2 regions of the Arthrobacter pigmenti genome follow, and region 2 is predicted to be linked to the other one. Evidence: riboswitches for the same ligand, from Rfam matches in the RefSeq annotation. Region 2 holds a riboswitch; the other holds the start of a gene.
The links. Region 2 has a riboswitch for thiamine pyrophosphate ahead of BJ994_RS12965 (ECF transporter S component). Riboswitches for the same ligand answer to the same signal wherever they lie in the genome.
Positions count from the first base shown of each region.

Region 1: another riboswitch for thiamine pyrophosphate. It lies ahead of thiD (bifunctional hydroxymethylpyrimidine kinase/phosphomethylpyrimidine kinase); the one in region 2 lies ahead of BJ994_RS12965 (ECF transporter S component).

Region 1 covers NZ_JAATJL010000001.1:1,333,644-1,345,462, forward strand. Annotated here, with positions in the region: gene BJ994_RS06120 (amino acid permease) at 1-181, shown strand, start outside; gene BJ994_RS06125 (class I SAM-dependent RNA methyltransferase) at 178-1,500, shown strand; gene acnA (aconitate hydratase AcnA) at 1,656-4,451, shown strand; gene dxs (1-deoxy-D-xylulose-5-phosphate synthase) at 4,649-6,622, shown strand; gene BJ994_RS06140 (hypothetical protein) at 6,635-6,868, opposite strand; gene BJ994_RS06145 (ribonuclease E/G) at 7,248-10,685, shown strand; TPP riboswitch at 10,817-10,934, shown strand; gene thiD (bifunctional hydroxymethylpyrimidine kinase/phosphomethylpyrimidine kinase) at 10,926-11,819, shown strand, end outside.
Region 2 covers NZ_JAATJL010000001.1:2,773,260-2,785,078, forward strand. Annotated here, with positions in the region: gene BJ994_RS12940 (O-succinylhomoserine sulfhydrylase) at 1-1,204, shown strand, start outside; gene BJ994_RS12945 (COG4315 family predicted lipoprotein) at 1,337-1,912, shown strand; gene BJ994_RS12950 (sigma-70 family RNA polymerase sigma factor) at 1,918-2,430, opposite strand; gene BJ994_RS12955 (energy-coupling factor transporter transmembrane component T family protein) at 2,564-3,361, opposite strand; gene BJ994_RS12960 (ATP-binding cassette domain-containing protein) at 3,358-4,824, opposite strand; gene BJ994_RS12965 (ECF transporter S component) at 4,826-5,440, opposite strand; TPP riboswitch at 5,493-5,606, opposite strand; gene BJ994_RS12970 (DUF4235 domain-containing protein) at 5,762-6,022, shown strand; gene mnhG (monovalent cation/H(+) antiporter subunit G) at 6,029-6,412, opposite strand; gene BJ994_RS12980 (MrpF/PhaF family protein) at 6,421-6,648, opposite strand; gene BJ994_RS12985 (Na+/H+ antiporter subunit E) at 6,675-7,244, opposite strand; gene BJ994_RS12990 (Na+/H+ antiporter subunit D) at 7,241-8,869, opposite strand; gene BJ994_RS12995 (Na(+)/H(+) antiporter subunit C) at 8,866-9,348, opposite strand; gene BJ994_RS13000 (Na+/H+ antiporter subunit A) at 9,345-11,819, opposite strand, start outside.

The sequences.
Region 1 (11,819 bases), 1.4 Mb from region 2:
CCTCATCGTGGTCTATATTCCCGAGTACGTGGTGGGGAAGTGGTGGGAACAGCTCGTCCACAACCAGACGGCGCTGCGCATCAAGACCAGGCTCCATTTCGAACCCGGTGTCATGGTGGCCAGCGTCCCATGGCAGCTCGCGTCGTCCGACGCCGCCCGCAAATTTCAGGACCTCAGGTGACTCAAACTCCAGAACTCGAACTGACCATCGGTCCACCCGCCCACGGCGGGCACTGCGTCGCCCGCCACGAGGGCCGCGTCATCTTCGTCCGGCATGCGCTGCCGGGCGAAGTGGTGAAGGTGCGCCTGACCGAGTACGACGACGACGCCCGCTTCTGGCGCGCGGACGCCACCGACATTCTGCGCCCTTCCGGTGATCGGGTGAACCACCCCTGGCCGCTGGCCGATGCGGTGTTGGCGGGAACGCGGGGAACCCGCCCGGTGGGCGGTGCGGAGTTCGGGCACATGGACCTCGCGGTGCAGCGAAGGGTGAAGGCAGATATCTTCGAGGAGCAGTTGGCCAGGCTCAGCAAGGTGGAGCGGAGCGTATCCGTGGAAGCGGTGCCGGATGAGTCCCCGGACGGTCTGGGATGGCGCACCCGGGTGGGATTCGCCGTGGATTCTTCCGGCCACCTGGCGATGCACGGACACCGTTCCACGGAGTTGGTGCCGGTTGCCGATATGCCCCTGGCCGTCCCGGCCATCAACGGGCTTGGGCTGTGGAACGTCGATTTCACCGGTGTGGACGCCGTAGAGGTAGCAGCAGGCTCAGGTGAGGGGGAGCCGCTGGTGCTCCTGACCGTATCCGGGGATACGTTGAGCCGTACCGTGCGGTCGCTCGCCGAGGGCATCCCGGGAGCCTCCGTGGCCGCCTGGAATCCGGAAAGCGGATCCCTCCAGCGGTTGCAGGGCCGCACCTGGGTCCAGGAGATCGTCGGTGAGAACCGGTTCCGGGTGACCGGGGAGGGTTTCTGGCAGATCCACCGCAGCGCCCCTCAAGTCCTCACCGACGCAGTCCTGGACGGACTCCAGCCGGAGCCCGGCCAACGGGTTGCCGATCTGTACGCCGGTGCCGGGTTGTTCACTGCGGCGCTGGCAGACCGGGTAGGGGAGTCAGGGATGGTGCTGTCCGTGGAAGGCTCTCCCGCGGCGAGCAAGGACGCCCGGCGCAACCTCCATGGCCGCGCCCACGTGGACATCGTCCAGGGCAAGGTCGAGAAGGTGCTGCGGGAACGCCGCCCGCACCTCGACGCGGTCGTCCTTGATCCGCCCAGGGCCGGGACCGGCAGGGAAGTCGTCCGGGCCATCACCGGAGCGGGCGCAAAGTGTGTTCTCTACGTGTCCTGTGACCCGGCGTCGTTCGCACGCGACGTCAGCTACTTCGCCGACGCGGGTTGGAGCCTGGACACGCTGAGGGTCTTCGACCTTTATCCGCACACACACCACATGGAGTCGGTGGCTGTGCTGCGCCCGCACACAGCGGCACCCGTCGGCCGGTAACGGATAGGATGAATCTGGTTGTTCCGCGTGGTCTACGCGCAGCCTTCGGCTCTGAGCCGATACCTGTGCCGCTGCCGGCTCTTGTCTTAGGTCTTCCTAACTAGCAGCTGGCGCCTGCCGGAACAAGGATAGAAGACGGCGAGAGGAGTCCTGACATGAGTGGTGTGGACAGCTTCGGTTCCAAAGGCGTACTAGATGTCGCCGGGGCCGAATACGAGATTTTCCGGTTGAATGCGGTTGAAGGTGCCATGAACCTTCCCTACAGCCTCAAAGTGTTGCTTGAAAACCTGCTGCGCACCGAGGACGGCGCGAACATCACCGCCGACCATGTGCGCGCCCTCGCCGGCTGGGACGCTGACGCGCAGCCGAGCACCGAAATCCAGTTCACGCCCGCCCGGGTGATCATGCAGGACTTCACCGGTGTGCCGTGCGTCGTGGACCTTGCGACCATGCGGGAGGCCGTGAAGGAACTGGGCGGAGACCCCTCACGGGTCAACCCCCTCGCGCCAGCCGAAATGGTGATCGACCACTCGGTGCAGATCGACGTCTTCGGTAACTCCGATGCGATCGAGCGCAACATGGAGATCGAATACGAGCGCAACGGCGAACGCTACCAGTTCCTGCGCTGGGGCCAGACGGCCTTCGATGACTTCAAGGTTGTTCCGCCGGGCACCGGCATTGTGCACCAGGTCAACATCGAATACCTGGCGCGGACCGTCATGACCCGTGAGGTCGAGGGCAAGCTGCGCGCCTACCCGGACACCTGTGTGGGCACTGACTCCCACACCACGATGGTTAACGGCCTTGGTGTTCTTGGCTGGGGCGTCGGCGGCATCGAGGCCGAGGCAGCGATGCTTGGCCAGCCCGTGTCGATGCTGATCCCGCGCGTTGTCGGCTTCAAGCTCACCGGTGAGATCCCCGCCGGCGCGACCGCAACCGACGTGGTTCTGACCATCACCGAACAGCTGCGCAAGCATGGCGTCGTGGGCAAGTTCGTCGAGTTCTACGGCGATGGTGTTGCAGCGGTGCCGCTGGCGAACCGCGCGACCATCGGCAACATGAGCCCCGAGTTCGGCTCCACCGCCGCCATGTTCCCCATCGACGCGGTAACCCTCGAGTACCTGCGCCTGACGGGTCGCTCCGAGGAGAACGTCGCACTCGTCGAGGCTTATGCCAAGGAACAGGGCCTCTGGCACGATCCGTCGCGGGAGATTCGCTTCTCCGAGTACCTCGAATTGGACCTGTCCACGGTGGTTCCCTCCATCGCCGGCCCCAAGCGGCCGCAGGACCGCATAGAACTGACCGACGCCAAGGAACACTTCCGCAAGGACATCCACAACTACGTCAGCAACGCCGACGAAGCTGCACTGGATGAAGCGCTCGAGGAGTCCTTCCCGGCCTCTGATGTCCCCGCAATGACCTCCACACTCACGGCGTCCGCCGCAGCATCGGCTGATGGCCGCCCCTCGCGTCCCGTCGAGGTGAAGATGCCGGATGGGCGCGAGTTCATCCTGGACCATGGTGCGGTCACGATCGCGTCGATCACCTCCTGCACCAACACTTCGAACCCGTCGGTGATGCTTGCCGCCGCGATCCTTGCCCGGAACGCGGTGGACAAGGGACTGGCGTCCAAGCCGTGGGTGAAGACTTCGGTAGCCCCAGGTTCCAAGGTCGTGACCGACTACTACGACAAGTCGGGGCTCACGCCGTACCTGGAGAAGCTCGGCTTCTTCATCGTCGGCTATGGCTGCGCCACCTGCATCGGAAACTCAGGGCCGCTCGAAGAGGAAATCTCCAGCGCGATCCAGAGCAACGACCTCTCCGTGGCTGCTGTGTTGTCCGGAAACCGCAACTTCGAAGGCCGGATCAACCCGGACGTGAAGATGAACTACCTCGCGTCGCCACCGCTCGTGATTGCGTACGCACTCGCCGGAACCATGGACTTCGACTTCGAGAATGATCCGCTGGGCCAGGACGAGTCCGGCGCCGATGTATTTCTGCGCGATATCTGGCCGAGCCCTTCAGAGGTCCAGCAGGTCATCGACTCCTCAATCGATGAGGCGATGTTCTCCAAGGGCTATGAGGGCGTTTTCGACGGCGACGATCGCTGGAAGGCTCTCGATACTCCTGAGGGCAACACCTTCGCCTGGAGTGAGGACTCCACCTACGTGCGGAAGCCGCCATACTTCGAGGGCATGCAGGCGCAGCCGGAGCCGGTTGCGGACATTGACGGTGCCCGCGTGCTCGCCAAGCTCGGCGATTCGGTGACCACCGACCACATCAGCCCGGCTGGTTCCTTCAAGTCGGACAGCCCGGCCGGTCGCTACCTGCTGGAGCATGGCGTCGCCCGAAAGGATTTCAACTCCTATGGCTCACGTCGTGGTAACCACGAGGTGATGATCCGCGGTACCTTTGCAAACATCCGTCTGCGCAACATGCTGCTCGACGGCGTGGAAGGCGGCTTCACTCGCGACTTCACCCAGACCGGCGGGCCGCAGACCTACATTTACGACGCCGCCATGAACTACCAGGCCTCAGGCACTCCGCTGGTTGTACTCGCAGGCAAGGAGTACGGATCCGGTTCGTCACGTGACTGGGCCGCCAAGGGAACCGCACTGCTTGGGGTGAAGGCGGTCATCGCCGAAAGCTACGAGCGTATCCACCGCTCCAACCTGATCGGAATGGGAGTCCTGCCGCTGCAGTACCCCGCCGGTGAGAGCGCCGCGACGCTGGGCCTGACCGGCACCGAAACCTTCTCCATCGAGGGCGTTACCGAACTGAATGACGGCAACACGCCGTCAACGGTGAAGGTAACGGCCACGCCGGAGGAGGGCGGTGAGCCCGTCTCCTTCGACGCGGTGCTCCGCATCGACACTCCTGGTGAGGCAGATTACTACCGTAACGGCGGTATCCTGCACTACGTTCTGCGCCAGTTGACGGCGGCTTCCTGACCACCTGAGCACTGTCACGAGCACGCCGCGTCCCTGCCATGGGGCGCGGCGTGCTTTTGTTCTGCCTCTCCCGGAACAGGACGAACCGGCACGGACTGAAGACCCGCCGCGTTAGAGTTAACAGCCAGTGACCATGCACCGGGCCGTTACACTTTGACGCCGGTGGCTCGAATCAAGAAGTATCAGAAGGAGGCACGATGGGACTCCTGGAGACCATCCACGGCCCACAGGACTTGAGCCGGTTATCGGGGCAGCAGCTCTCCCGACTGGCTGCCGAAATTCGCGCCTTCCTGATCAGCAATGTCTCCCGGACCGGCGGGCATCTGGGCCCGAACCTTGGCGTCGTGGAGCTGACCCTCGGGATTCACCGCGTATTCGACTCACCACGGGACAGCATAGTCTTCGATACCGGCCACCAGTCGTACGTCCACAAGCTCGTAACCGGCCGCCAGGACTTCGCTTCGCTGCGCCAGGAGGGCGGACTTTCCGGCTACCCCTCCCGGGCGGAATCAGTGCACGACGTCGTTGAAAGCTCGCATGCCTCGTCCTCGCTTTCCTGGGCAGACGGTATTTCCCGCGCGAGAGTCCTGAAGGGCGAGCCGGACCGCACCGCCGTCGTGGTTATCGGAGACGGCGCGCTGACGGGCGGAATGGCCTGGGAGGCCATCAATAACATCGCCGCTGACAAGCGGCGCCGCGTGGTGATTGTCGTGAATGACAACGGCCGTTCCTACGCGCCGACCATCGGCGGTGTTGCCGACTATCTGGCGTCGCTGCGGCCCACACTGGACACCGTACGAACCCACCGGGTCTATGAGCGGACACTCGACTGGCTGAAGGGGAAGCTGCAGAACGGCGGGCCGGTGGGGCAGTTCACCTACAAGAGCCTGCATGCGACGAAGAAGGGCATCAAGGACTGGTGGGCTCCCCAGGGTCTCTTCGAGGACCTTGGCATGAAGTACATCGGACCCATCAACGGCCACGACCTCACCGCCGTCGAGCATGCCCTGACGCAGGCGAAGAACTACGGCGGGCCGGTGATCGTCCACGCGATGACGGAGAAGGGTCATGGCTACGCGCCCGCGCGTGCCCATGAGGCCGACCAGTTCCACGCGGTGGGCATCATCGACCCGGAGACGGGTGAGCCGGTCGAGGCCGGGGGAGTGCAGTCCTGGACGTCCGTGTTCGCCGAGGAGATCGCGGACATAGCCGATGAGCGCGAAGACATCGTGGGCATCACCGGAGCCATGCTCATTCCGGTTGGCCTGCACCGGTTCGCTGCCAAGCACCCCGACCGTGTGTTCGACGTCGGCATCGCCGAGCAGCACGCGCTCACCAGCGCCGCAGGGATGGCATTCGGTGGACTGCATCCCGTTGTGGCGTTGTACGCCACCTTCCTGAACCGCGCCTTCGACCAGCTGCTGATGGACATCGCGCTCCATCGGGCGGGTGTGACCATTGTTTTGGACCGGTCCGGGGTGACAGGGCCCGACGGCGCGAGTCACCACGGCATGTGGGATCTGTCGATGCTGCAGATCGTGCCGGGGCTGCATCTGGCTGCGCCGCGGGATGCAACCCGTCTGCGCGAGGAGCTGCGTGAGGCCGTCGCGATCGACGCCGCTCCTTCCGTGGTGCGCTACTCGAAGGGGAACGTCGGTCCTGAAGTGGAAGCTGTCGAACGGCTAGTGGACGGCGTGGATGTCCTCTGCAGGCGCCCGGCAGGGTCACGTCAGAACGATGTCCTGATCGTCAGCGTTGGCGCCATGAGCGAGATGGCCCTGGACGTGTCCAACCGGCTCGGCGCCCAGGGCATCAGTTCAACGGTCATCGATCCCCGCTGGGTTCTCCCGGTTGCGCGCTCGGTCATCCGGATGGCGGCCGAACACCGGATCGTCGTCGTCATCGAGGACGGCGTGCGTGCCGGCGGTGTGGGCTCCCGGATCCGGCAGGAGATGCGCTCTGCCGGCGTTGATACCGCACTCAATGAAGTGGGGCTGCCGGTGGAGTTCCTCGACCACGGGTCGCGAAGCGAGGTCATGGAGCGGGTTGGGCTTACGGCACGCAAGGTGGCCCAGGACATCGTGGAACAGGTGCTGGGAACCAAGGTCCCGGTGGCGCGGCCGCTTCCGGGCCAGGTACCTACCGCGACGGGTCAACTGCCCAAACTCTGACGCTGAAGCGGGCTACCGCTTCCAGCGGACCCAGCGGTAGTTGCTCCCGTAGGCGAACTCATGGATATAGCCGCAGTCGGTGCAGATTGCGCCGTCCGAGGACTTGTTCGCCCAATCCATGTCAAAGGCGGTCAGGCCGGCCGTGTTCAGCAGGATGTCCCGCTGCGTGAATTCGGGGTTCTGGCATACCAGACACTTGAAGGTGTACCCCTTTACTTCCAGACCCAGGAAAGACTCTCCGCTCATCAGCCCAGCTTAGACCGCGGCGGGCGGGGAGATTGACGGGCGTGTGAGACAATGAACGTGGCTGGTTCGGGAACCACATTCCCGTATCGGTCCAGTGACACAGCTTCCGGTTCTGCCGGCGACGCTCCTGCGGATTTTGGCACTTGTATTGGTGAACGCCGCAGAATCCGCCGGGCAGACCCCGTACTGATTTCAGCGATCGGGCAGGAAAAGCGCCACTGGTCTTCGAGTGATGCCGCGCCCCATGGTTGGCGCGACCTCGAATGACACCATAAGGACTTCCGGTTGACGCGAGCACACGGGCCGCGTACAGCCGACCAAGCGCCTTGCGGGCGCCGGAATGTGGACGGTGCCCCGCGAGGGTGGAGCACAGCCGAATATGGATACAAACGCATCAGATACCTCAGAGGCAACCGAGGTAGGCAACGAGCAGGCAATCGTCGAGCGCAAGCCGGCACGAACCCGACGCAAGAAAGCGGAGGGCTCCGCGGCAGCGAATACGTCGGCATCGGAGACCAAGCCGGAAGCCGAAGCGGAGCCTCAGTCGGAAGCCGCCCCGGGTACCTTGTCGGAGCAGGGCAAAGCCGCAGCTTCCTCCCCGCGGCGGCGTACCACCCGCAGCAAGAAAGCCGACGCCCAGACTGAAATTTCACTCCCGGCCGCGCCTTCAGAGCAGCCGTCCATCGGCGCGGATGCCGCCGACGTTCCAGCCGCTGGTGTTCCTGCCACTGATCTTCCTGCCACCGGTGTTTCTGCCTCCGACCACGCCGATGTCGATGCTGCTGCCGGGCAGGAGAGCGCCGGGACGGGGACGGAACCCGTGACACGGAAGCCGGCACGTGCGCGCCGAACGGCCAAGACCGGAACGGCTTCCGCCCCGAGGGAGGACGCCGGGGAATCGGCAGTCCAGGCGCCGGAAACGGCGGGGACTCCGGAAACGTCGTACAGCGAACCGAAGGCACCTGTTCGCAGGCGCCGTGCAGGAACCAAGGTAGCGGCGCCCACAGCTGGGGACGCAGAGCCGGCCCAGGGCAAGGGCACTCAATCCGCGGACGCAGAGTCCGGCGAGGCTGCAACCGACGCCGGATCGTCCGGTTCAGAGACGGCGGCTGGACAGACACCCACCCCTGAGCAGGCGCCCGAGCAGCCACCGGCTGAGGAAGAGGCGCCCGCCAAGGCGCCCCGCCGCGCACGTGCAACGCGCTCAAGGAGCAAGAAGCCATCCGAAGACCCGGCCACGGCAGCCGAAACTCCAACGCCGGCCGATCCGACCGCCGTCGTTCCGACTGCAGGGGGTGCCCCTGCGGAGGAAACGACCGCCGAGTCCGGTGAACCCGCACCGGATGCCGGACTGGACCCGTTCGCGGTACCGGACTCACCGATGTCGCTGCTTTTCCATGCGCCGGACCTCACTACGGTCGTGCCTCGAAACACCGCCAAGGACGCGCCCCCCACCGAGACCGCCACTGATGACGAGGGCGACGACGAGAGCGGGCGTGGCCGGCGACGCAACCGTCGGAGCCGGAGCCGGAACCGTGCCGGGGATGGTGTCGCGGGAGAATCCGAGTCGAAATCACAGGGTCCGGATGAATCCGCTGACGCTTCCGAGGCGGTGACATCCCGCCGTCGTCGTCGCAGGCGGCGCGGTGAGGAAGATCTTGAGCTCACCGGCGGCCAGGATGACGATCCGCCCAACACCGTGACCCGCGTCCGGGCGCCGCGGCAGAGCTCTGATGCGCCGTCGGACCGCGTTACCAGCGTCAAGGGCTCAACCCGTCTGGAAGCCAAGAAGCAGCGCCGCCGTGAATCACGGGATTCGGGCCGGCGCCGCCATGTCATCACCGAGGCGGAGTTCCTCGCCCGCCGGGAGTCGGTCGACCGGCAGATGGTGGTGCGCCAGCGCGACGACAGGATCCAGATCGCCGTCATGGAGGACGGCGTGCTCGCCGAACACTTCGTTTCCAAGACGCAGCAGGACTCACTTATCGGCAACGTGTACCTCGGCAAGGTCCAGAACGTGCTACCCAGCATGGAAGCGGCGTTCATCGACATCGGACGCGGGCGCAACGCCGTGCTGTACGCAGGCGAGGTCAACTGGGATGCTGCAGGCCTTGACGGACAGCCACGGCGGATCGAGCTTGCGCTTAAGTCGGGGGATTCGGTGCTCGTTCAGGTCACCAAGGATCCCGTCGGTCATAAGGGTGCCCGTCTGACCAGCCAGATCTCGTTGCCGGGCAGGTACCTGGTCTATGTACCGGGAGGCTCGATGACGGGTATCTCGCGGAAACTCCCGGATGTCGAGCGCAATCGCCTCAAACGGATCCTGAAGGACCGGCTCCCGGAGAACGCCGGAGTCATTGTGCGGACCGCCGCCGAAGGTGCCAGCGAAGAGGAACTCACCCACGACATCAACCGGCTCAGGTCCCAGTGGGAGACGATCGAGGGTAAGGCATCGTCAACCAAGACGCTTGCCCCGGAACTGCTCTATGGGGAGCCGGACCTGACAATCAAGGTTGTCCGCGACGTCTTCAACGAGGACTTCTCGAAACTCATCGTTTCCGGTGAGGAAGCGTGGGACACCATAGAGGCATACGTCATGTACGTTGCCCCGGATCTGGTTGGCCGGCTTGAGAAGTGGACCCAGAACGAAGACATCTTCGCCGCACGCCGGATCGATGAGCAGATCCATAAGGCACTGGAGCGCAAGGTGTTCCTGCCCTCGGGCGGATCACTGGTCATCGACCGGACAGAAGCAATGACCGTTGTGGATGTGAACACCGGCAAGTTCACCGGGAGCGGCGGCAATCTGGAAGAGACAGTCACCAAGAACAACCTTGAGGCGGCCGAAGAAGTTGTCCGGCAGCTTCGTCTCCGGGACATCGGCGGCATCATCGTCATCGACTTCATCGATATGGTTCTCGAAGCGAACCGCGATCTGGTGCTGCGGCGACTGGTCGAATGCCTCGGCAGGGACCGCACCAAGCATCAGGTAGCCGAGGTTACCTCGCTCGGGCTCGTGCAGATGACGCGCAAGCGGATGGGCACAGGCCTCCTCGAGGTCTTCGGTGAGAACTGTGAGCACTGTGCCGGCCGCGGCGTCGTCACGCACGACGAGCCGGTGGAACACCGCCGTCACGCTGTGTCTTCCGAGAATCACCAGCAGCATCTGCGCCAGGAAAAGATGTCCCGCAGCGAACGCAAGCGGAACCGCGTCAAGAACCAGCCGCAGGAGGAGCAGCCGCAGGCTGCCGAGCCAAAGGCCGACGACGCCGAACGCCAGGCACGTGCCGAAGCAGCACGTGCCGCATTGGCGAACATTGCTGCTGCCACTCATGCCGCGCACGAACATGAGCACGAGCACGAGGGACACACCGAACAGGTGGCGGCATCGGGCGCCGTGCTCACGATCAACGGTGAGAAGGTAATCCTGCCACGGGCGGAATCGGCGCCTGTCTCCACCAGGGAAGAGCCGCGACTGACGCTGGAAAGCCTTACGGAAGCCTTCAACCGGTACCCGTCGGCCGAACCTGTGGCTCGGCCGGAGGCATCAGTCGAGGCTCCGCGTGGCCAGGAACAGTCCGTCGCTCCGGCACAGGAAGCACAACCTGGTTCCCGCGGACGCCGCGCAAGGCGCCACCGGTCCGCCAGCAGCGCTCAGGGCTCTGCCTCGGACGCCACGATCGAACGCAGGGCCGCAGAGTCCAACGCTGCAGCGGGCGCGCAGTACGTAGCCAAGGTGCACAGGGATGCGCCCAAAGAAACCCCTGCTGAGGAGCCGATGATCCTCGGGGTCGGTGTGCCGGCCTCCGACCTCTAAGTCCCACAGCGGCTACAGGGCGCGCCGTTCCGCGAGGGAAGGCGCGCCCTGCGCTGTGTAGGACGGTCAGCCCGTTGCCGCAGCCTCACGGCAGGCAGGTTCGCACGCCTCCGGCGCTGGGATAGGGTAGACGCAGTGACACGCGGTGCCGGCACCTGCCGGCTGAGATGAAACGCGTTGAACCTGATCTAGAGATGGCCGCCGTCCGGTGGTCCTTGGCCTAGCGGAGGGATGTCGCGAATGAGTATTCGCACGCTCATGCAGCACACAGTAGATTTCCAGTCCACCGTACCCGGGGTACGGACCGTTCCCCGCGTGCTCAGCATCGCAGGCACCGATCCCACCGGCGGTGCAGGGATCCAGGCGGACCTCAAAAGCATCGGCGCCCACGGCGGGTACGGCATGGCTGCCGTCACTTCCCTCGTGGCACAGAACACCCGGGGCGTGCGCAGCGTGCACACCCCGCCGTCCTCGTTCCTTCGTGAGCAGCTCACTGCGGTGAGTGACGACGTCGTGATCGATGCCGTCAAGATCGGCATGCTGGGGGACACACAAACCATTCAGACGGTCCGGGAGTGGCTGCCGCAAGCGGGCGGCGCCGTCGTCGTTCTTGACCCGGTGATGGTCGCTACCAGCGGTGACCGACTGTTGGCCACTGACGCGGAAGACGCCCTGCGGGCGTTGGTACCGCTTGCTGCGCTGGTAACGCCGAATGTTCCTGAACTCGCGGTTCTGCTGAACGAACCGGTCGCGACAACGTGGGAAGACGCGCTCGAGCAGGGAAAACGGCTCGCTGCCGCCACGGGCACGGTTGTGCTGGTGAAGGGTGGGCACCTTGGAGGTACGGGCTGTCCTGACGCACTGGTTGAGCCCTCGGACGGCACCCTGGTGGTGACTGAGGTCGGCGGTCCACGGGTGGCAACGCGAAATACCCATGGCACCGGCTGCTCCCTGTCCGCCGCGTTGGCGACCGTGCAGGTTCGTACCCACAACTGGCACAGGTCGCTGGTGCTGGTGAAGGACTGGCTACGTGGTGCCCTGGAACATGCGGACGAACTCGAAGTCGGCCAGGGCAACGGGCCGATTCACCACTTCCACGCAATGGGCATCTCCGACACAGCGAATTCCCGGCCC
Region 2 (11,819 bases):
GCGCCCGGACGACGACGTCGCCGCCTGGGCGTCCGACACCCTCGCCGTGCGCGGCGGGCTGGCCCGCTCAAACTTCGAGGAGACGTCGGAGGCACTGTTCCTGAACTCAGGTTTCGTGTATTCCTCCGCGGCTGCTGCCGAGGCTGCGTTCACCGGCGATGTGGACCGGTTTGTCTACTCCCGGTACGGCAACCCCACCGTCGCAATGTTCCAGGAACGCCTCCGGTTGCTTGAGGGCGCAGAAGCCTGCTTCGCCACGGCGAGCGGCATGTCAGCCGTTTTCACCGCGCTCGGAGCGCTGTTGGCCAGCGGCGACCGCGTTGTGGCCTCACGAAGCCTGTTCGGGTCCTGTTTTGTGATCCTCAATGAGGTTCTCCCGCGCTGGGGCGTCGAAACGGTATTCGTGGACGGCTGGGACCTTGCCCAGTGGGAAGAAGCCCTGAGCGTTCCCACCACGGCGGTGTTCTTCGAATCGCCGTCGAATCCGATGCAGGAGATCGTCGACATCCGCGCCGTCGTCGAACTCGGGCATGCCGCCGGCGCGCAGGTGGTGGTGGACAACGTCTTCGCCACCCCGCTGCTGCAGCGGTGCACCGAACTCGGTGCCGACGTCGTCGTCTATTCCGGAACCAAGCACATGGACGGGCAGGGCCGTGTGCTTGGTGGGGCGATCCTCGGCCGGAAAGAGTTCATCGAGGGTCCGGTCAAGACGCTGATGCGCCATACCGGGCCCGCGCTGTCCTCGTTCAACGCGTGGACGCTGCTGAAGGGGCTGGAAACGCTGTCGCTGCGCGTGAACCACTCCTCCTCGTCAGCTTTGACGCTTGCACGCTGGCTTGAGGCGCAGCCCGCTGTGAACTGGGTACGGTATCCGTTGCTGGAATCGCACCCGCAATTCATCCTCGCAGCGTCGCAGATGTCCGGCGGCGGCACCGTGCTCACGTTCGAGCTGAATGCACCGGTTGGCCGTGCCAAGGAAACCGCGTTCGCGCTGCTGGATGCCCTCGACATCATCGATATTTCGAACAATCTCGGCGACTCCAAGAGCCTGATCACCCATCCCGCGACCACCACCCACCGTGCCATGGGCCCGGAAGGACGCGCCGCGATCGGGCTGTCCGACGGCGTGATCCGATTGTCGGTGGGCCTTGAGGACGTCACCGACCTGCAGAACGACCTCGGAAAGGCGCTCGCCGCGTCCTGAAGCTGTGATTCGGCTGTGAGTTTGTCTCAGCGTTGAACCATTTCGGCCCTTGCCCGCGTCTAGAGAGCAGAGGGGCCGAGTGGCCGCTCCCATCCCCCGGGTGTCGGTGGGGTGATCACGGGAGGTATCAACATGAGTAAAGCAATGCGCGTCCTGTTCGCCGTCGTCGCCATTTGTCTTCTGGCGCTGACCGGCTGTGGTTCCTCCGGTTCGCCTTCCGAGGAGCCCACCAGCGCTCCCGCGGCCGAGGAGCCCACCAGCGAAGAGCCGTCGGAGGAACCCACCAGTGAGGAACCGTCCGAGGAGCCCACCAGCGAGGAGCCGACCGAAGGCGGGGGCGAGGCCGGCGGGACCATGGGCACGCCGCTCGGAATCGCTGAGACGGACCTCGGTGAGGTGGTTGTCGACGCTGAAGGAATGGTGGTCTACTACTTCACCAACGATGAGGCGAACTCCGGCGTCAGCGCTTGTGAGGGAGGGTGCCTGGAGGCGTGGCCGCCGGTTCTGACCGACAGCGAGACGCCTGAGGCGGAAGGAGTCACCGGCGAACTCGGCACCATCGAAACGCCCGACGGCGAACTGCAGGTGACCATCAACGGTATGCCGATCTACTACTTCGCCAACGACGAGGCCCCCGGAGACACCAACGGCCAGGGCGTCAACGAGGTCTGGTACGTGGTGGCACCGGACGGCACCATGATTCAGTAGTCGCCCTAGCTTCCCGACACCACGTCCCGGGCGAGCAGCGCAGCTTTCATGGACCGCAGAGCGTAGTGCAAACGCGATTTCACGGTGCCCTCAGGAATGGCGAGGGCACGTGAAATCTCGGCCGTCGTTTCGCCGCGGAAGTAGAAGTGCAGCACCACATCGCGATGCTCGGGCGTCAGTTCGCTGAGCGCGTCCGAGACGAGCCATGAGGTGAGCAACTGCTCAACGTCGTCGTTCGAGGCCGTTTCCGGCAGCACGTCAACGTCGAACTCATGCCGGCGGAAGGCACAACGAAAGGAATCCACCAGCGCGTTCCGCGCTACCGCGAACAACCATGCGCGGATCTCCATTTCGGTGCGACCCCGCATGACCGGATGCTCCCAGGCCCGCAGCAGGGTCAGCTGCACCACCTCGTCGACAAGGAAAGCGTCTCCCGTGAGCCTCCGGACGAACCCCCTCAAGGCGCGCAGGTGATTGTCGTTGATGCTGCTCAGCCAATCTGCCTGACCATTGCCCATCGTCGGTTCCCGCCCCTGGACTCTGCTGGACCATCCGCAACCTATTCATGCGCGGCGAGGTTGGGAAAAGCCTGCGGCCTCATCTCATGATGCACCTGTACGGGCCATCCGAACAGGGCGGGCCCTCCTCGAGCTAGCCGAGGATGAAGTTCCAGGTGCCTGCCAGCACCGCAGCGATCACCGCTACGGCCGCAATCAGCAGACCGCACAGTGCAACTCCGACGTCGATCCTGCTGAAGGTACTCTCCCTCGCCCACGTGCGCGGGCCGGCGCCGAAACCACGGGCTTCCATCGCCACAGCCAACCGGGTGGCTCTTCGGATGGCCTGAACCATGAGGCCGAAGGCTTGCCCGAGGAAGTTCCCGAACCGTGCCGCCGGGTTCCCCTCGTGGCCCACACCGCGGGCATGACGGGCGAGGCCGAGAGTGCGCCATTCCTCGAACAGAAGCCCGACGAGCCGCATCCCGGCGAGCGCCCCGAGGACAAAACGGTGCGGGGCCTTGAGCCGCTGTGCCAGGGCGTCCGCAAGATCGGTGGGATCGGTGGTGGTGAGCAGGAACAGGCCCGGCAGTGCAATGGCCAGTGCCCGGAGTCCGATCGCCAGCCCGGCGTTGACGGAGTCCTCTGTGAACAGGACTGGACCGGCTTCGAACAGCACGCGGCCGGTCTTCTCGGCCAGCAGCGCAGTTCCGTACGCCCCGACAACCGCTGCAACCACAAACGGCCAGGCGCGGAAGAACAGCCTCCGCGCGCTGATCCCCAGCAGCGGCAGCAGCAGGAGTTCACTGAGGAGTACGACGCCGGCGCTCACCCAGTCCACGCTGAGCATCACGACCACCGTGATCAGCGTTGCCGCGAACAACTTGGAGAGCGGGTTGGCTTTCGGAAGCAGCCGCCCGGTCAGTTCCGGGGTGAGGACGTCCGTGCTCATGCTGACACCTTCGCCGCAGATCCGCCGACCACAAACGTGCGGGACCCCAACGCGGCTGTGAAGTCGCGGTCGTGGGTGACCGACACAACGCTGGTTCCGCGCGCTATCTCTTCGGCGAGCAGTGCCACCAGTTCCGCCCACGTGTTCGCGTCCTGGCCGAAGGTGGGTTCATCGAGGATGAGGATGTCGGGGCTGCTGGCGAGCATCGAGGCAACAGAGAGACGCCGCTTCTCACCGCCCGAAAGCGTAAAGGGGTTGGCCTTGAGCAGCCCGGTCAGACGCAACCGTTCAGCGATCGGGTCCACCCGGCGTCGTACCTCTGCCTCATCGGAGCGCGCGACCCGGCGCGGCCCGAACTCCAGTTCCTCAAGCACCGTGTGGGTGAGGAACTGGTGTTCGGGCTCCTGGAAGACCGTGCCGATCCGGCTGACGAGTTCGGCCGACTTCCACGCGTGCGGCCTCTGCCCGGCGCCGCGTGAAAGCGGATCAAGCGCCGAGAGGGTTCCGCCGCGCGGCCGGAGCAGCCCGGCCAGCGTGAGCGCGAGCGTTGACTTGCCCGCTCCGTTCGGGCCGAGCACGCTAAGCGCAGCACCGGCCTGAAGGGTGAGGTCCACGCCGTCGAGCACTGTCGGTCCGCGCTTTGCCCGCGCCACCGAAAGGTTGCGGGCCTCGAGCAGATCCACACCGGTGTTCGTTTCCACCAACGGCACGGCGGGATGGTGGCCCGGCACCCAGACACCGGCTTCGATGAGGCGGTCGCGGGTGCCCTGCTGCTGAAGGACGACGTCGGGACTTCCGTCCGCGAGGATGCCGCCGTTCGAGTCGAGCACCACGATACGGTCAACGACGTCGGCCCACACCTCCACGCGGTGTTCCACCACCACGAGCGTGGCACCGGTACGGTCAAGGACGCGTACGACGGCGTCCCTCACCTCCAGCACGCCGGCTGGGTCCAGGTTGGCGGTCGGCTCATCGAGCAGCAGCAGTCCCGGCTGCATGGCCAGCACTGCGGCCAGGGCGAGCCGCTGCTTCTGTCCCCCGGAGAGCGCCGTCGTGGGGTGGTGGAGGGGGACGTCGAGGCCGACGTCGTCCAGTGCGCGGGTGACGCGCGGCCAGATCTCGTCCCGCGGTACGGCCAGGTTTTCGGCGCCAAAGGCCACCTCGTCCCCCACCCGTGCGAGGACCAACTGGGTGTCGGGATCCTGCAGCACGAGGCCTGACCGACCGCGCGCATCAGCCGGGTTGTTGCCATCAATCGTCAGCTCGCCCGATTGCTCCCCTTCATCCTGATCTCCCAGCACACCGGCCAGACCATGCAGAAGCGTGGATTTCCCGGCGCCGGAAGCACCGAGCAGCAGGACGCGCTCGCCGGGCTCGATGCGCAGATCAATGTCCCGCACAGCCCAGCGGGCACGTCCCGGATGCCGCCAGCCCCACCCGCTGGCTGAGATGGAAGCGCCCACCTTAGACGTCGGCTGTCCGGCCGGAAGCGAAGGACGAAAGCACGCCGGTCTTCGCGAGGCCGCGCGTGGCGAGCCAGGGCAGCAAGCCGGCAAGAACCACACCGGAAATGGCCGCGAAGACCCCGTACATGAGCTTGTGATCCAGCGTCCAGACGGAGTTGTACATGATGTTCTCGCTCACTGCGAGGAAGAGGCCCGCGCTCAGCCCGGCCAGCAGCGCCACCCCGATGTTCCACCGCTTGTAGAGGAAGAGTGCGAAGATCAGCTCTGCGCCGATGCCCTGGATGAGCCCGGACAGCAGGACGGCAACGCCAAACTGGGTACCGATCAGAGCAGAGACCGCAGCGGCGACAACCTCGCAGTAGATCGCCGCTCCCGGCTTGCGGATGATGAGGCCGCCGAGCACGCCGGCAATCAGCCAGCCGCCCGAATACAACCCATTAAGCGGCGGATACGCAAGGGTCAGGGCGGAAATTCCGCTGTAACCGGCGGACCACGCGAAGAACACGACGCCGACCGCGACCGCAATCACTGAGGCGACGACGATGTCCACGACGCGCCACTCGTAGCGCCGGCGGGATGTTGATGATGATTTCGATGACTGTGCAGTAGTCATGGTGGAATCCTCCTGAGTACAGGAGGGGAAGGCATCCCGGCAAGCCGCCGGCAGCCCTGAGAACTCGACTCCCTTCGCCGGTACTAGCCGGATCAGGTTCGAGGGTCTGCGGTGTTCCGCACTCTCAGCGCCCACCACAAGTGGCGGCGCTCCCCTGTCGTTGTTTTGAGCGATACCCACATTACACCCGGACGGGGCATCACGCGTGCGGCGCTGGCCGTCGTCGTCGTTGCGCCTACCCAAACGACTCCTTGCTTCGCTCGGCGCGGGCCCCTGCCAGTACGCTTATGACAAAAGCTAAGCCTACTGAAGGAGGGCACCATGAATTCGATCTTCAAACTGATGGGTGTAGGGCTGGGAATTGTCTCCGGGCTGATCGGTACCCAGGTGGTCGACCTCATCTGGAAGCGCGTCACCGGCAATGAGCCGCCCAAGGACAAGGAAGGGCTTGAGAACAGTCTTCGTTCGGCGCTGGTCTTCGCTGTGATCTCAGGTGCCGTCAGCACCACTATCCGCGTGCTGACCAACCGCACCACGCAGAAGGCGATCCACCGCTACCAGCGCACCCGCCACCTCACCTAGAAGGCATCAGCCCCCCGGCGTCGGACCGTTTTCTTCCCGACGCCGGGTGGCTGCGCGTTCAACCACCTCGTCGAGCTCGTCCATGCTGAGCAGATCCTTTCGCAGGTGCTTGGTCCGGTAGCCTGCGCGCCCCACCATGTGGGCAGAAACGGGCGCGGTCAGGAGCTGGAAGATCCAGCACACAATCAGTACGGGAACCAGCGCCCAACTGCGCAGTTCCACCGCGATGGCCAGCAAAAAGAGCAGCAGGCCCAGCACCTGCGGCTTGGTTGCGGCATGCATCCGGCTCATCAGATCCGGAAAACGCAACAGCCCGACGGCGGCGGCCAGGGACATGAGCGCCCCGCCCAGCAGCAGGATGGCAGTGATGACATTGAGCAGGGTATCCATCGGTTCCACTACTTCCTGTCCGTCACGAACCGTGCCACAGTCACGGAGGCGATGAATCCGATGATCGAGATCGCCACGAGAAGCACCAGGTTGTCCGTGTGGCGGTTGAACACCATGTCGACAGCCAGCGCCCCGCCCACAATCGCGAGGAGAACATCGACGGCGAGCACCCTGTCGAGGATCGACGGGCCCACGGCCGCCCGGTAGATGGCGCACAGCGCTGCAACGCCGAGCATGACGGCGATGATGCCGACCACAACACTCACGGATGCTCCCTTCCATCCCTGACGGGCGCACTACCCGCGCGCAGGTTCGCGAGGTCCTCGCGGGATCCCATGACGCGGATCAGCCACTCTTCGGTCCGTTGGACGTTCCGGCGGATCTCCTCGGCGTCTTCGGCCGTGACCACGTTCAGGCAGTGCAGGTAGAGGGTGGAGGTCGATCGGTCCACCTCCACCACGAGCGAGCCGGGAATGAGCGAGATCGCGTGTCCGGTTGCCGTCACCAGCAAATCCGAGAGGCTGCGTAGCCGTACCGCCACTACCGCGTTCTTGAGGCGCGGACCCTTGGTAATTGCCAGCCAGAACACCTGGAAGCTGGCAACCACCAGTTGGTACAGGAACCGTCCCGCAAAACCGGCAGCGTAGAAGAGGTTGAACCGGCCGCTCAGCTCCACCGGAGGCAGGTAGAGCAGATTCGCCACGGCAAACGCGATGATCGCTCCGAAGACCAGGTTGCCCAGGCTGAAGTCCTGCCACAGCGCGCCCCAGACCAGAACCAGCCAGATCAGCAGCGGCAGTTCAACGCGCAGCGGTATTCGTTGGCGGATCATGGGGTCGCCTCGGCTTCTTCCATTGCGCCCTCGCCCAGGACGGCGTCGACATAGGGCGTGCGTTCCAGCATCTGTTGCGCTGCCTGGTCGCTGAGCGTGAACAGCGGCCCGGCCAGTACCGTCAGAGCAACCCCCAAGGCAACCAGCCCGATCGTCGGACCCACCATGGTGCGCGGCAGGAGGTGGACCGGCTTGCGGCCTGCGAACCGGCCGGTGCTGTGCGCAGTGACTCGGCTTGACGTCCTGATCGCGGAGCCGTCCTCCTTCTTCACGAGGAGGATCGGATCGGGGTGGGTGGCGTCCTCCGGCCTGCGCCAGAAGGCACGGTTCCAGACCCGTGCGATGGCCAGCAGCGTAATCAGGCTAGTGAGGACACCCGCTCCGACAAGCACGTACGCGATCGGCGTTCCGAGTTCGACGCCGGCCTGCAGCAGGCCGAGTTTGCCGAGGAAGCCCGAGAAGGGCGGTATTCCGGCCAGGTTCATTCCCGGAATGAAGAACAGCAGCGCGAGCACCGGTGAAATCTTTGCGAGGCCACCGAGCCTGTCCATGTTGGCGGTTCCGCCGCGGCGCTCGATGAGCCCCGTGACGAGGAAGAGGCTGGTCTGCACGGTGATGTGGTGCGCGACGTAATACACCGCCGCCCCGAGTCCGATCACGGTGGACACGGCCAGGCCGAACACCATGTACCCGATGTGGCTCACCAGGGTGAAGGAAAGCATACGTTTGATATCCGACTGCGCGAGCGCACCAAGAATGCCCACAACCATGGTCAGCAGCGCAACCACCATCAGCAGCGTGTTGATCCGGTCACCGGGGAATAGCAGTGTCTCGGTGCGGACCATCGCATAGACGCCCACCTTCGTCAGCAGTCCGGCGAACACCGCGGTCACCGGTGCAGGCGCCGTTGGGTAGGAGTCCGGCAGCCAGAAGGACAACGGGAACACCGCGGCCTTGATGCCGAACGCGACCAGCAGCATCAGGTGCAGGATCATTTGGGTGCCGTGGTCGATGTCCGCCAGTTTCAGCGAAAGGTCTGCCATGTTGATGGTGCCCGTCGCCGCATAGATCATGCCGATGCTGATCAGGAACAGCATCGAGGAGACCACACTGACGACGACGTACGTCACCCCCGCGCGGATGCGCGGGGTGGTGCCGCCAAGGGTCATGAGGACGTAGCTCGCGGTCAGAAGGATCTCGAACCCGACATACAAATTGAACAGGTCCCCGGCGAGGAAAGCGTTGGAAACACCTGCCACCAGGATCAGATATGTCGGGTGAAAGATCGAAATGGGACCGTCTTCATCCCCATCTGTCATGCCCTGACCCGTTGCGTAGATGAGGACCGCCAGGCTCACCGCGGAGGACACCACAAGCATCAGGGCCGAGAACTGGTCCACGACCATAGTGATGCCGAACGGCGCTGCCCAGTTCCCCACGAACACCGCGGTGGTGCCCTGAGTGCTGGTATTCACGAGAAGGAATACTTCAATCAGCAGGGTGACGCTGAGCGTGGTGATGCTGACGGCCCGCTGTGAGCGGGAGTGGCGGATAAGCACGAAGGCCAGCGCCGCACCGAGGAACGGCAGGACCACCGCGAGCGGCGCGAGGTTCGCTATGTTCATCGCTCCTCCTCGGTGCTCGTGGTCAGGTGCCTCTGCGCGCCGGGCGCTTCCTCTGCTTCTTCGACCGGCGTGAATTCTGTGGTTTCCAGGGGGACCTCGGCGTCGTCCTCAGCATCGAAGCTGCTCTGGGATGCAACGCGCCGGTCTTCGATGTCGTCCTGGACTTCGTCCTGGCGGCCGAGGACCCAGGACCGGTAGATGATGCCGAGCATGAACGCTGTGACCGCGAAGGAGATCACGATCGAGGTGAGGATGAGGGCCTGCGGTAGCGGGTCATTGTATTCCTCGGCCGGAATATCGGCGGCGTACAGCGGCGCTTTCCCGGCAAATCCGCCGGCTGAGAGCAGCAGCATGTTGGCACCGTTCGCCAGCAGGATCAGCCCGAGCAGTACCCGGGTGAGGCTGCGTTCGAGAAGCAGGTAGATGCCTGCGGCGAAGAGTGCTGCCATGACTACCAGCAAGGTGATGTTGACGCTCACCGGGCCACCTCTTCTCCCGGCTCGGAATGCTGTTCTTCCTTGAGGGCGTCGATGCCTACCGGCCTGGTCATGTTCTTGCCTTCGCTGCGCTCGTCAATCTCGGATCCAAGGCTGCGCAGAACGTCCAGCACCAGTCCCACCACCACCATGTACACACCGATGTCGAAGATGGTGGAGGTCACGAACTTGATGTCGCCGAAGACCGGCCAGGTTGTCTCGATGATCGCGCTCTGGAACACCTCGCCGCCCAGGAAGACCGGAACAATCGCCGTCAGGGACGCGGTTGCCAGCCCCGCACCGAGCAGCAGCCCGGCGCTGATCGGCGTGGCCTCGGCTAATTCGAACCGTCCGCCGGCCAGGTACCGGATGGTGAGCGCGAGCCCGGCCATCAGCCCGCCGGCGAAGCCTCCACCGGGCAGGTTGTGCCCTGCCAGCAGCAGGTAGATCGAGAAGATGATCACAGAATGGAACAGCAGCCGTGTGACCACTTCGAAGATGATGGAGCGTCGTTCAGGCGCCAGTGTCCGGCCCGCGACCAGCCAGGCGTCCCTGGCCGACGTCGCGAACTTCTTGGCCAACTCGAGTGCCGCCGCCTCCCGGCCGTACTCGGCGATCGGTTCCTGGTTCCGGTCCACCGAACCGGTCTCGATGTTGTCCGCACGCACCCGCCCGTCGCTACGGCCGCGCACGAAGATGAGGCTGGCAACGCCGGTCGCAGCAATGGCGAGGACGCTGATCTCCCCGAAGGTGTCCCAGGCCCGGATGTCCACCAGGGTGACGTTAACAATGTTCGCGCCGCCGCCGTCGTCGTACGCCAACTGCGGAAAACTCAGGGAGATGGGCTCGGCAACGCGGGAGGCCATCGCCGACATCGCAATTGCCGCCATCACCAGGCCGAACGAGATCCCGAGCACCGCGCGCAGCACCCGGTACTTCCGCCCCGGCTCGCGTTGCCAGAGCCGCGCCGGCAGCGAGCGCAGGGCGAGCACGAACGCCACCATCACAATGGTCTCGACCAGCAACTGGGTCAGCGCAAGATCCGGTGCGCCCTGCAGCGCGAAGATCAGGGCAATTCCGTAGCCGGTCAGCCCCACCATGATGACGGCCATGAACCGCTTGGTCGCGCGGAGTGCGGCGAAGGCACCGAGAACAATAACGACGCCGGCAATGGCCTGGGCGGGCGAGTCAGCCAGGTGCCACTGATCGGGCACAGGCGCGTCGAAGAAGATCAGTGCCGAGAGTGGCGTGACGATCGCCATGGACAGGATGACGAACAGGTAGAACGCCAGCGAACCTCGCTGGGTGCGGCCCGTGATCCACACCGCGACATCGTCAAGCACCCCGATGACGTCCTTGTAGGTCTTCTCCGCGTCGGTCTTCCGGGCCAGCCGAAGCTGTACTGCTTCGAACCGCTCACGCAGCAGGAACAGGACGGTGCCGCCGGCGATGGTCCCGAGCGAGAGGAACAACGCCGGGCTCAGGCCGTGCCAGAGCAACAGGTGCGGCGTCTGCTCCCCCGGCGGGAAGGCTGTGAGGTAAGGCTGGACTGCGGCGTCGAGCAATGCGGGCCAGAGCCCGAAAACCACTGATGCGAGAGCAAGCAGTGCCGGCGCGAACAGGAAGGACGGCTCGACCCGCTTGAACGGCGTAGGCTCGCCGCCTTTGGCGCCGAAGCCTCCCCACACGAAGCGCGCGCTATAGGCGAAGGTCAGGATGGAACCGAGCACAATGCCGACCAGCAGCACTACACCCACCGGGCCTTCCTCAGCTCGATGGACAAACGCTTCGAGGACCGATTCCTTGGCGACGAAGCCCAGCAGCGGTGGAATGCCGGCCATTGATGCTGCGGCTATGGCAGCGACGACGGCGAGTATGGGGGCTGACCTGGCAAGCCCCGACAGTCCGCGGATGTCACGGGTGCCCGACTGGTGGTCAATGATGCCGACCACCAGGAACAGGGTGGCCTTGAAGAATCCGTGGGCAAGAAGGAGGCCAAGGCCGGCCAGCGCGCCGTCCTGCCCGCCGAGCCCTACCACCATGGTCAGGAAGCCCAACTGGCTCACTGTCCCGTAGGCGAGCAGCAGCTTGAGATCGTGTTGGCGCAGGGCCCGCCAACCGCCGAGGATCATGGTGGCCAGTCCGAGCGTCATCACGAGGACGAACCACACCGTGCTGTCCGAGAATCCGGGCGCGAGACGGGCAATCAGGTAGATGCCGGCCTTGACCATGGCCGCGGCGTGCAAATAGGCGCTGACCGGGGTGGGCGCCGCCATGGCTCCGGGAAGCCAGAAGTGGAACGGCACGAGCGCGGACTTGGACACGGCACCGACCAGTATCAGCACGATCGCGACATCCACAGCCGTTCCGGTGAGCGTCTCCGCGCGGGCAAGGATGTCCGAGAGCCGGTAGGTTCCCGCAGACTGGCCTAGCAGGATGAGCCCCACCAGCATGGTCAGCCCGCCGAGGGTTGT